2 regions of the Streptomyces sp. NPDC030862 genome follow, and region 2 is predicted to be linked to the other one. Evidence: riboswitches for the same ligand, from Rfam matches in the RefSeq annotation. Region 2 holds a riboswitch; the other holds the start of a gene.
What was found. A riboswitch is a leader RNA that binds a small molecule or an ion and turns the genes downstream of it on or off. The one in region 2 is predicted to bind cyclic di-AMP.
Positions count from the first base shown of each region.

Region 1: another riboswitch for cyclic di-AMP. It lies ahead of ACZ42X_RS02530 (M23 family metallopeptidase); the one in region 2 lies ahead of ACZ42X_RS29245 (M23 family metallopeptidase).

Region 1 covers NZ_JBVIEN010000001.1:548,069-552,723, reverse strand. The annotation lists gene ACZ42X_RS02545 (helix-turn-helix domain-containing protein) at 1-134, shown strand, start outside; gene ACZ42X_RS02540 (DUF6126 family protein) at 160-276, shown strand; gene ACZ42X_RS02535 (tyrosine-protein phosphatase) at 301-1,113, opposite strand; cyclic di-AMP (ydaO/yuaA leader) riboswitch at 1,539-1,697, shown strand; gene ACZ42X_RS02530 (M23 family metallopeptidase) at 1,702-2,622, shown strand; gene ACZ42X_RS02525 (SGNH/GDSL hydrolase family protein) at 2,792-3,586, shown strand; gene ACZ42X_RS02520 (MBL fold metallo-hydrolase) at 3,657-4,655, shown strand, end outside.
Region 2 covers NZ_JBVIEN010000012.1:109,371-114,025, forward strand. The annotation lists gene ACZ42X_RS29235 (M16 family metallopeptidase) at 1-480, shown strand, start outside; gene ACZ42X_RS29240 (M16 family metallopeptidase) at 507-1,874, shown strand; cyclic di-AMP (ydaO/yuaA leader) riboswitch at 2,103-2,268, shown strand; gene ACZ42X_RS29245 (M23 family metallopeptidase) at 2,282-3,064, shown strand; gene ACZ42X_RS29250 (GntR family transcriptional regulator) at 3,258-3,923, shown strand; gene ACZ42X_RS29255 (HPr family phosphocarrier protein) at 4,045-4,326, opposite strand; gene ACZ42X_RS29260 (bifunctional acetate--CoA ligase family protein/GNAT family N-acetyltransferase) at 4,458-4,655, shown strand, end outside.

The DNA.
Region 1 (4,655 bases), on a different contig from region 2:
CGCATTTCGACTCGCTGACCCCGCACCGCATCGCCGCGGCCGGCCGCCGCGGCGCCGAGCTGCTCTTCGTCCACACGCTGCTGCGGAGCGCCGCGGCCGACCTGTGCCTCGGCGGCACCGGCGCCCACCGCTGACGAACCCCCGGAGAGGGAGAACCCCATGTCCTACGAAGTGAAGTTCCCGCGCGGGCTCGTCATCCGGCTCTTCGCCTACCTGGTGGCGGGCCACCTCTTCGCGGCGTTCCTGTACCTGCTCTTCGCGCTGGGCACCGGCTGACGGCGGCCCGCCCGGCCCCGGGGCTCAGCCCGCGTCGACGAGCCGCTCGCGCAGCCGCTCCCGCGTCTCGGGCGCCAGCTTCAGGCCCTCGGAGAGGTACCGCTCGGTCGTGCCCCAGGTCTCCTCGATCGTCGCGAAGGCCGCCCCCAGGTACTCCAGGCGCGCGTCGAAGAGCGGGCTGAGCAGCTCCATCACCTCGGGCGACATCCCGGCCGGGGAGCTGTCGCTGCGGTGCACCTTGTAGCGGCGGTGCGGGTCGTTGGACTTGAGGTAGTCCGCCTCGATGGCCTCCCGCTCCACGCCGACCGCGAGCAGCGTCACCGCGATCGACAGCCCCGCCCGGTCCTTGCCCGCCGCGCAGTGCATCAGCGCCGGGACGCTGTCCTCGGCGAGGGCGTGCAGCACGCGGCTGTGCTCCGCCGTGCGCTCCTTGATGATCATGCGGTACGACTCCGACATCCGCGCCGCCGCCTGGCCGTCCGCGAGGATGGAGCGCAGCTGGTCGAGGTCGCCGTCGCGAACCATCCGCCAGAACTCGGCGCCGTCGGCCGGGTCGGTGAGCGGGATGTTCACGTTCCGGACGCCGGGGAGCTCGATGTCGGGGCCTTCGAGCTTCTGGTCGGCGGCGTTGCGGAAGTCGAAGATCGTGTGCAGCCCGAGGGAGCCGAGGAACACGGCGTCCTCACCGGTGGCGTGCGCCAGGTGCCCGCTGCGATAGAGCCGCCCGTGCCGGACGCGGAGCCCGTCCACCGTCGGCAGCCCGCCCACGTCCCGGAAATTGCGCACACCGGACAGATCGGGCTCGCTCGACGGGGCCTGCGGCACCTGCTGCGTCACGGGGACTCCTCCGCGTCTGACGTCGGCGCCGGCCGCCGACGATGTCGCGATCCGACGATACGACATTGGGTTCCCAGGGCAATCATCCGCGCGGCCGTGGCCGCGGCCGCCGCGACGGCTCGTCGAGGTATGACGCTTCTGTCCGTATTGGGATGTTCGGCATAACGTGCCCCGATAGAAAGGGAGATGGGCCCCGGCACGTGAGCAGCGTCATAAAAGTGACCGTCCGTGGCCGGGCTTCTTCCACAATTCCCCTGCACCCGGCGGGAATTCATGATCCGTAATCCACGGAGGGTGACCGGTATTCCGTAGCGGTACGGCGCAAAGGAATGCACGCGGGAAAGCGGCGGCTTGTTCGCGCCGACCCGGCTGTCCTACGGTCACCGCAATCCGGCCGGACCGCCGAATCCTGCCGCCGGCCCGGAATTCAGCACCCACCCACGTGTGGCAGGAGCGGGGGACCCAAGGTAAGTCCGCCGAGCCCGGAATTCCGGGACCGGCTCGGGGTTAAGTCGCGTCACCACGCGGCCGGGCATCTCCAGCCCGAACCCGACAGCTCACCTCGCAGGCGCCGGAGAGGAATTCGCCATGCCCGCCAAGGGTAAGCACCGCCGTCCCAAGTCCAGCACGCTCACGCGTGGTTTCGTCGCCGCCGGTACCGGTGGCGCGGCCATCGCCCTCCCGCTGCTCGGCGCCACCGGTGCGCACGCCGCGGAGCAGAGCGCCGCGCCGGCGACCGCTCCGCAGCAGGTCGTCGCCGCCGCGCAGACCGCCCCGGCCGCCGCCAAGCCCGCGCCCCGTACGTACACCGTGGTCGCCGGCGACTACCTCGCCAAGATCGCCCACAACAAGAACGTCAAGGGCGGCTGGCAGAAGCTGTACAAGGACAACCGCGAGGTCATCGGCGAGGACCCGTCGCTGATCCTGCCGGGCATGGAGCTCACCCTCGGTGCCAAGGCCGCCCCGGCCAAGGCGAAGGCCGACGAGGACCGCGGCGAGGCCCGCGCCTCCCGCTCCGCCGCCAAGCCCCAGGCCCCGGTGGCCAAGCCCCAGGCCCCGGCGGCCAAGGCCGCCCCGGCGCAGTCCGCCCCGAAGAGCAGCGCCTCGGGCTTCACTGCCCCGGTCGACTCCTCGATCACCACCCCCTACCGCGCCTCCGGCTCCATGTGGTCCTCCGGCTACCACACCGGTGTCGACTTCGCGGCCTCCTCCGGCACCAGCGTCAAGGCCGTCGGTCCCGGCACCGTCGTCTCGGCCGGCTGGAGCGGTTCGTACGGCAACGAGGTCGTCATCAAGCACACCGACGGCACCTACTCGCAGTACGCCCACCTCTCCCAGCTCTCCGTCTCCTCCGGCCAGAGCGTGAGCGGCGGCCAGCAGATCGGCCTCTCCGGCTCCACCGGCAACTCCACCGGCCCGCACCTGCACTTCGAGATCCGCACCAGCCCCAGCTACGGCTCGGACATCGACCCGCTGGCGTACCTGCGCCAGCACGGCGTCTCGATCTGACGCACCGTCGGCACACCGCCGATCCCGCCCTGCCCGGCACCGTGCCCCACGGTGCCGGGCGGTGGCGTATTCCGGCTTGGGTGAATCTTGACCGGTGGCGTATCTCACGCTACGTCAACCCCTCCTTACGGTCGCGTAGGTCACATGGAAGGAGGCAGGATGTGCTCCCGTGGCAGACGATTCGACCTTCAGAGACAGTGACGTATTCGGGTCGTACGTGGCGATCGGTGACAGCTTCACCGAGGGCGTCGGAGACCCCGGACCCGACGGGACGTTCGTCGGCTGGGCCGACCGCCTGGCGGTGCTGCTCGCCGACCGGCTGCCCGAGCCCGACGACTTCCGGTACGCGAACCTCGCCGTACGCGGCCGGCTCCTCGACCAGATCGTCGAGGAGCAGCTCCCGCGGGCGAAGGAGCTCGCCCCGGACCTGGTGACCTTCTGCGCGGGCGGCAACGACATCATCCGGCCGGGCAGCGACCCCGACGACGTGGCCGAGCGCTTCGAGCGGGCCGTCGCCGACCTGACCTCGGTGGTCGGCACCGTGCTGGTGACGACCGGCTTCGACACCCGCGGCGTGCCGGTACTGCGCCATCTGCGCGGCAAGATCGCCACGTACAACGGCCATGTGCGCGCCGTCGCCGACCGCTACGGCTGCCCCGTGCTGGACCTCTGGTCCCTCAAGACCGTCCAGGACAGGCGGGCTTGGGACGCGGACCGGCTCCACCTGTCCGCCGAGGGCCACACCCGTGTCGCCCTGCGCGCCGGGCAGGTCCTGGGCGTGGAGGTGCCCGCCGACCCGGACCAGCCGTGGCCGCCCCTGCCGCCGCGCGGCACCCTCGAAGTGCGCCGCGACGACATCCAGTGGGCCCGCGAGTTCCTGGTGCCCTGGATCGGCCGCCGCCTGCGCGGCGAATCCTCCGGCGACCACGTCTCGGCCAAGCGCCCGGACCTGCTGCCGCTGTAGGGAGCCGGACCCGCACCCCCGGCTGTCACACCCCCCGCCCATAATGGGAGGCCCGAGCCCTGGAGGTGCCGTGACCGGCTCCGACGCCACGCCCACGCGACCGTCGCGGTCCCGGCCGCGCCCGCTGTGGCCCGCCGCCTTCGGCGCGGACCCGGCGGGGGAGCGCCTGGAGCGCATCCGCCGCTCGCCGCACTTCGCGGACGGGGTGTTCCAGAACCCCGTGGGCGCCCGGCACAGACCCTCCGGCTCGGCCGTCGAGTTCGCGAAGACGTACTTCGAGAAGGAGGGGCGCCGGCGCCGCGCGCCGGCGGGCACCATCCCCGTGCACCCCACCACCGTCGCCGACCTCGCCCGGCCCCCGGCGTCCGGGCTGCGCCTGACGTGGCTCGGGCACTCCAGCGTGCTCGCGGAGATCGACGGCGTCCGCGTCCTCTTCGACCCGGTGTGGGGCGAGCGGTGCTCGCCGTTCCCCTTCGCCGGGCCCCGGCGGCTGCACCCGGTACCGCTGCCCCTGGCCGCGCTCGGCCCGGTGGACGTGGTGGTGATCTCCCACGACCACTACGACCACCTGGACCTGCCGACCATCCGCGCCCTCGCCGCCACGGACACCCTCTTCGCGGTCCCCCTCGGCGTCGGCGCCCACCTGGAGCACTGGGGCGTGCTGGCGTCCCGCCTGCGCGAGCTGGACTGGCACGAGTCGACGGAGGTCGGCGGCGTACGCCTGACCGCCACCCCGGCCCGCCACTTCTGCGGGCGCGGCCTGCGCAACCGGCAGCACACGCTCTGGGCGTCCTGGGCGGTCGCCGGACCGGAACACCGCGTCTACCACAGCGGCGACACCGGCTACTTCCCCGGCTTCCGGGAGATCGGCGCCGAGCACGGCCCGTTCGACGCCACCATGATCCAGATAGGCGCGTACAGCGAGTTCTGGCCCGACATCCACATGACCCCCGCCGAGGGCGTCCGCGCCCACCTGGACCTCCAGGGCGGGGCCGCGGCGGGCGTGCTGCTCCCGATTCACTGGGGCACGTTCAACCTGGCGCCGCACCCGTGGGCGGAGCCGGGGGAG
Region 2 (4,655 bases):
GACCGTACGGCCGTGACCGCCGGCTTCGGCCTGCTGCGCCTCGCCGGGGCCCCCTCCATGGGCTGGCTGGACGTGAAGACGTCCGGCGGCGTCGAGGTGCCGGACATCGAGGCCGCGGTCGACGAGGAGCTGGCCCGGTTCGCCGCCGAGGGCCCGACGCCCGAGGAGATGGAGCGGGCCCAGGCCCAGCTGGAGCGCGAATGGCTGGACCGGCTCGGCACGGTCGCCGGCCGCGCGGACGAGCTGTGCCGGTTCGCCGTGCTGTTCGGCGACCCGCAGCTCGCGCTCACCGCCGTCCAGCGCGTCCTGGACGTCACCGCCGAGGAGGTGCAGGCCGTGGCCCAGGCCCGGTTGCGCCCGGACAACAGGGCCGTACTGGTCTACGAGCCCGTCAACGGTGATCAGGGCGAGGCCGCCGACAGCGACACCGACCAGAGCGACGCCGACCGCAGCGAGGAAGAAGAGGGGGCCGACCAGTGAGCGACGCCGCTGTGTCCCTGACGTCCATGAAGTTCCACCCGCAGCCCGAGCCCGGCACCGCCAGGCCCTGGGCCTTCCCCGCCCCCGAGCGCGGCACCCTGCCCAACGGCCTGACCGTGCTGCGCTGTCACCGCCCCGGCCAGCAGGTCGTGGCCGTCGAGATCTCCCTCGTCGCGCCCCTGGAGGCCGAGCCCGAGGGCCTGGACGGTGTCGCCACGATCATGGCCCGGGCGCTGTCCGAGGGCACCGACAAGTACTCGGCGGAGGAGTTCGCCGCCGAGCTGGAGCGCTGCGGCGCCACGCTCGACGCACACGCCGACCACCCCGGCGTACGCGTCTCCCTGGAGGTCCCGGTCTCCCGGCTGGCCAAGGCTCTCGGCCTGGTCGCCGACGCCCTGCGCGCGCCCGCCTTCGCCGACAGCGAGGTCGAGCGCCTGGTGCGCAACCGGCTCGACGAGATCCCGCACGAGATCGCCAACCCGGCGCGCCGCGCCGCCATGCAGCTCTCCAAGGAGCTGTTCCCGGCCGACTCCCGGATGTCCCGCCCCCGCCAGGGCACCCTGGAGACGGTGGAGCGCATCGACTCCGCGGCCGTACGGGCCTTCTACGAGGCCCATGTCCGGCCCGCCACGGCCACCGCGATCGTCGTCGGCGACCTCACGGACGTCGACCTCGACGCGGTGCTCGCCGACACCCTCGGCGCCTGGACCGGTGACACCGCCGAGCCCCGCCCCGTCCCGCCCGTCACGGCCGACGACACGGGCCGCGTCGTCATCGTCGACCGCCCCGGCGCCGTGCAGACGCAGCTGCTGATCGGCCGCATCGGCTCCGACCGGCACGACCGCGTGTGGCCGGCACAGGTGCTCGGCACCTACTGCCTGGGCGGCACCCTGACCTCGCGCCTGGACCGCGTCCTGCGTGAGGAGAAGGGCTACACCTACGGCGTACGGGCCTTCGGCCAGGTGCTCCGCTCCGGTCCCGAGGGCAACGGCGCCTCGATGCTCGCCATCAGCGGCTCCGTCGACACCCCCAACACCGGCCCGGCGCTCGACGACCTGTGGAAGGTGCTGCGCACCCTCGCCGCCGAGGGCCTGACCGACGCCGAGCGGGACGTCGCCGTGCAGAACCTCGTGGGCGTCGCCCCGCTCAAGTACGAGACGGCGGCCTCGGTCGCGGGCACCCTCGCCGACCAGGTCGAGCAGCACCTCCCGGACGACTTCCAGGCGCGGTTGTACGCGCGCCTGGCCGAGACCGGGACGGTGGAGGCCACGGCCGCGGTCGTCAGCGCCTTCCCGGTGGACCGTCTCGTCACGGTGCTCGTCGGCGATGCCGCGCAGATCAAGGAGCCGGTCGAGGCGCTCGGTATCGGTGAAGTCAGCGTCGTCAGCGGCTGATTGACGGCGGGTCGGCCGCGCGTCACCTCCGGAACCCCGGCATCCGCACGGATGCCGGGGTTCCGCTGTCTGCACCCCGGCCCGCCACATGTCCGTTTTGTTGCGGAGGTTACGTGTCTGCCCTGTGGCGTGCGCTACAAAAAACCGTGTCCGTTTGGTGATTGAAAGATCAGCCGCTTAGCGTCTGATGCGCTGTCCGCCCGCCGTACCCGCCGCATCCGCGGCACCGGGCAGCCATCGCCGAATCCCCATCGGGCGCGAGCCCGGGGAGCCGGGGACCCACACGAAGTCCCTGGGGTGAATCGGACGCCTTCGCATCCGTGCGGAGGGGCCCGTAGGAGACCTTCCTGCTCCGAACCCGTCAGCTAACCCGGTAGGCGAGAAGGAAGGAAAGGATCAGCCACCGAATGGCGTTCACCCGTGCCACCGGGAAGCACCGTGCCCCGAGCCGCCTGAGCCGTAAGAGCGCACACGTCGCCGGCGTGGCGGCCATCGCCACCACCGGCGTCATCGGAACCCTCGCTTCCCCGGCGCTCGCCGCCGACGCGGACGTCCGCGCACTGGAGGACACCGGCCTCAACCAGGCGGTCATCACCGACACGCTCGCCGAGAGCGTGGACGCCCAGGCCGAGGCGCAGGAGCGCGAGGCCGAGGAGGCCGCCGCCCGCGCCGCCGCCCAGGCCGAGGCCGAAGCCGAGGCCAAGCGCAAGGCCGAGGCCCGCGTCAAGGCCGCCCGCGAGGCGGAGGAGCGCGCCGCCCGCGAGGCCGAGCGCAAGCGCCTGAACTCCTTCACGCTCCCGGTCGCCGGTTCGTACGTCAGCACCGGCTACCAGACCGGCGGCGCCATGTGGTCCTCCGGCAGCCACACCGGCGTCGACTTCCACGCCGCCTCCGGCTCCACGGTCGTCGCCGTGGGCCTGGGCACCGTCGTCGAGGCGGGCTGGGGCGGCGCGTACGGCAACAACGTGGTGATCCGGATGGCGGACGGCACGTACACCCAGTACGGCCACCTCTCCTCCGTCAGCGTCTCGGTCGGCGAGCGGGTCATGCCCGGCCAGCAGATCGGCCTCTCGGGCTCCACCGGCAACTCCTCCGGTCCGCACCTCCACTTCGAGGCCCGCACGAGCGCCGAGTACGGCTCCGACATCGACCCGGTCGCGTACCTGCGCTCGCACGGCGTCAACGTCTGACCCGCACATTCCGCGAAGAAGGCCCCGGCTCCCCATCCGAGCCGGGGCCTTCTTCGTGCGGCCATTGGCCAAAAGATATCCATGGATTTCGACCCGGCGTCGGAAATTCAGTCCCGTTGTCATAGAGTCACTGAACACTCGTCACATCGGTCGGACGCACGCTGTTTCGCGCGCATTACGTCGGAGGTTCGGTATGCGCATTCCCGCGCACTCGGTATGCACGGCGATTCGCGACGACATCGTCTCCGGCGTCTTCCCGCGCGGCGGCCGCCTCACCGAGGAGCAGCTGGCGCGCCGCTACGGCGTCTCGCGCGTCCCGGTCCGCGAGGCCCTGCGGACGCTGGAGTCCGAGGGCTTCGTCACCACCCGCCGCCACGCCGGGGCGTGCGTCGCCGAGCCCACCGAGCAGGAGGCGGCCGACCTGCTGGAGGTCCGGGCGCTGCTGGAGCCGCTCGGTGCGGCGCGCGCGGCCCAGCGGCGTACCGAGGCGCACCTCAAGGTGTTGCGGGGCCTGGTCAGGCTGGGCCAGGAGCGGGCGCGCCAGGGCCAGGGGGAGGACCTGCGGGCGCTCGGCGGCTGGTTCCACGAGACGCTCGCCCAGGCCTCCGGCAGTCCGGGCCTGACCGCCCTGCTGACCCAGCTGCGCCACAAGATCGCCTGGATGTACGCGGTCGAGCAGCCGGCCTCGCCCGTGGAGGCGTGGGCGGAGCACGGCGCGATCGTCGACGCGGTGGCGCGCGGTGACGCGGAACGGGCCCGGGCGCTCACCGCCCTGCACACCGAGCGCTCGCTCGGCGCGCACCGGCTGCGCGTGAGGACTCCGCAACATCGCGTCAACACGGCGAGCGCCCGAATTTAACAGCGAGGCCGTATACAGAAAGATTCACCGAAACGAAAAGCGGAGCCGTATCACCCGGGAATTCGGGGGCGATACGACTCCGCTGCAATATCAGGCAGGCGCCGGAGATATCCGAGACGGATCAGACGGTCTCGGGAAGCTCTTCGAGCCCTTCGGCGACCAGCTTCGCCAGGCGGTCCAGAGCGGCGTCCGCGCCCTCCGCGTCCGACGCGAGCACGATCTCCTCGCCGCCCTGCGCACCCAGGCCGAGGACCGCGAGCATCGACGCGGCGTTCACCGGGTTGCCGTCGGCCTTGGCGATCGTCACGGGGACGCCGGCGGCCGTGGCGGCACGGACGAAGATGGAGGCGGGGCGGGCGTGCAGGCCCTCGGCCCAGCCGACGTTGACGCGGCGCTCAGCCATGGTGTTGCCCTTCGAGTTCAGGGGGTTGTCTAGACCACTCTCTCATGTTCTCCGGTGTGCACGCGAACCTGATCAATGTGCCCTGTCCACAGCACCTCCGCGACCGGTGCCCCGCACCGTAACCTGGGCCCATGCGGACCCCGTCGGATCAGCCGGAACATGCGTACCCCGACCACTGGGAAGCCGATGTCGTGCTGCGCGACGGCGGTACCGCGCGGATCAGGCCCATCACCCCGGACGACGCCGAACGCCTGGTCAGCTTCTACGAGCAGGTCTCCGACGAGTCGAAGTACTACCGGTTTTTCGCACCCTACCCCCGCCTCTCCGCC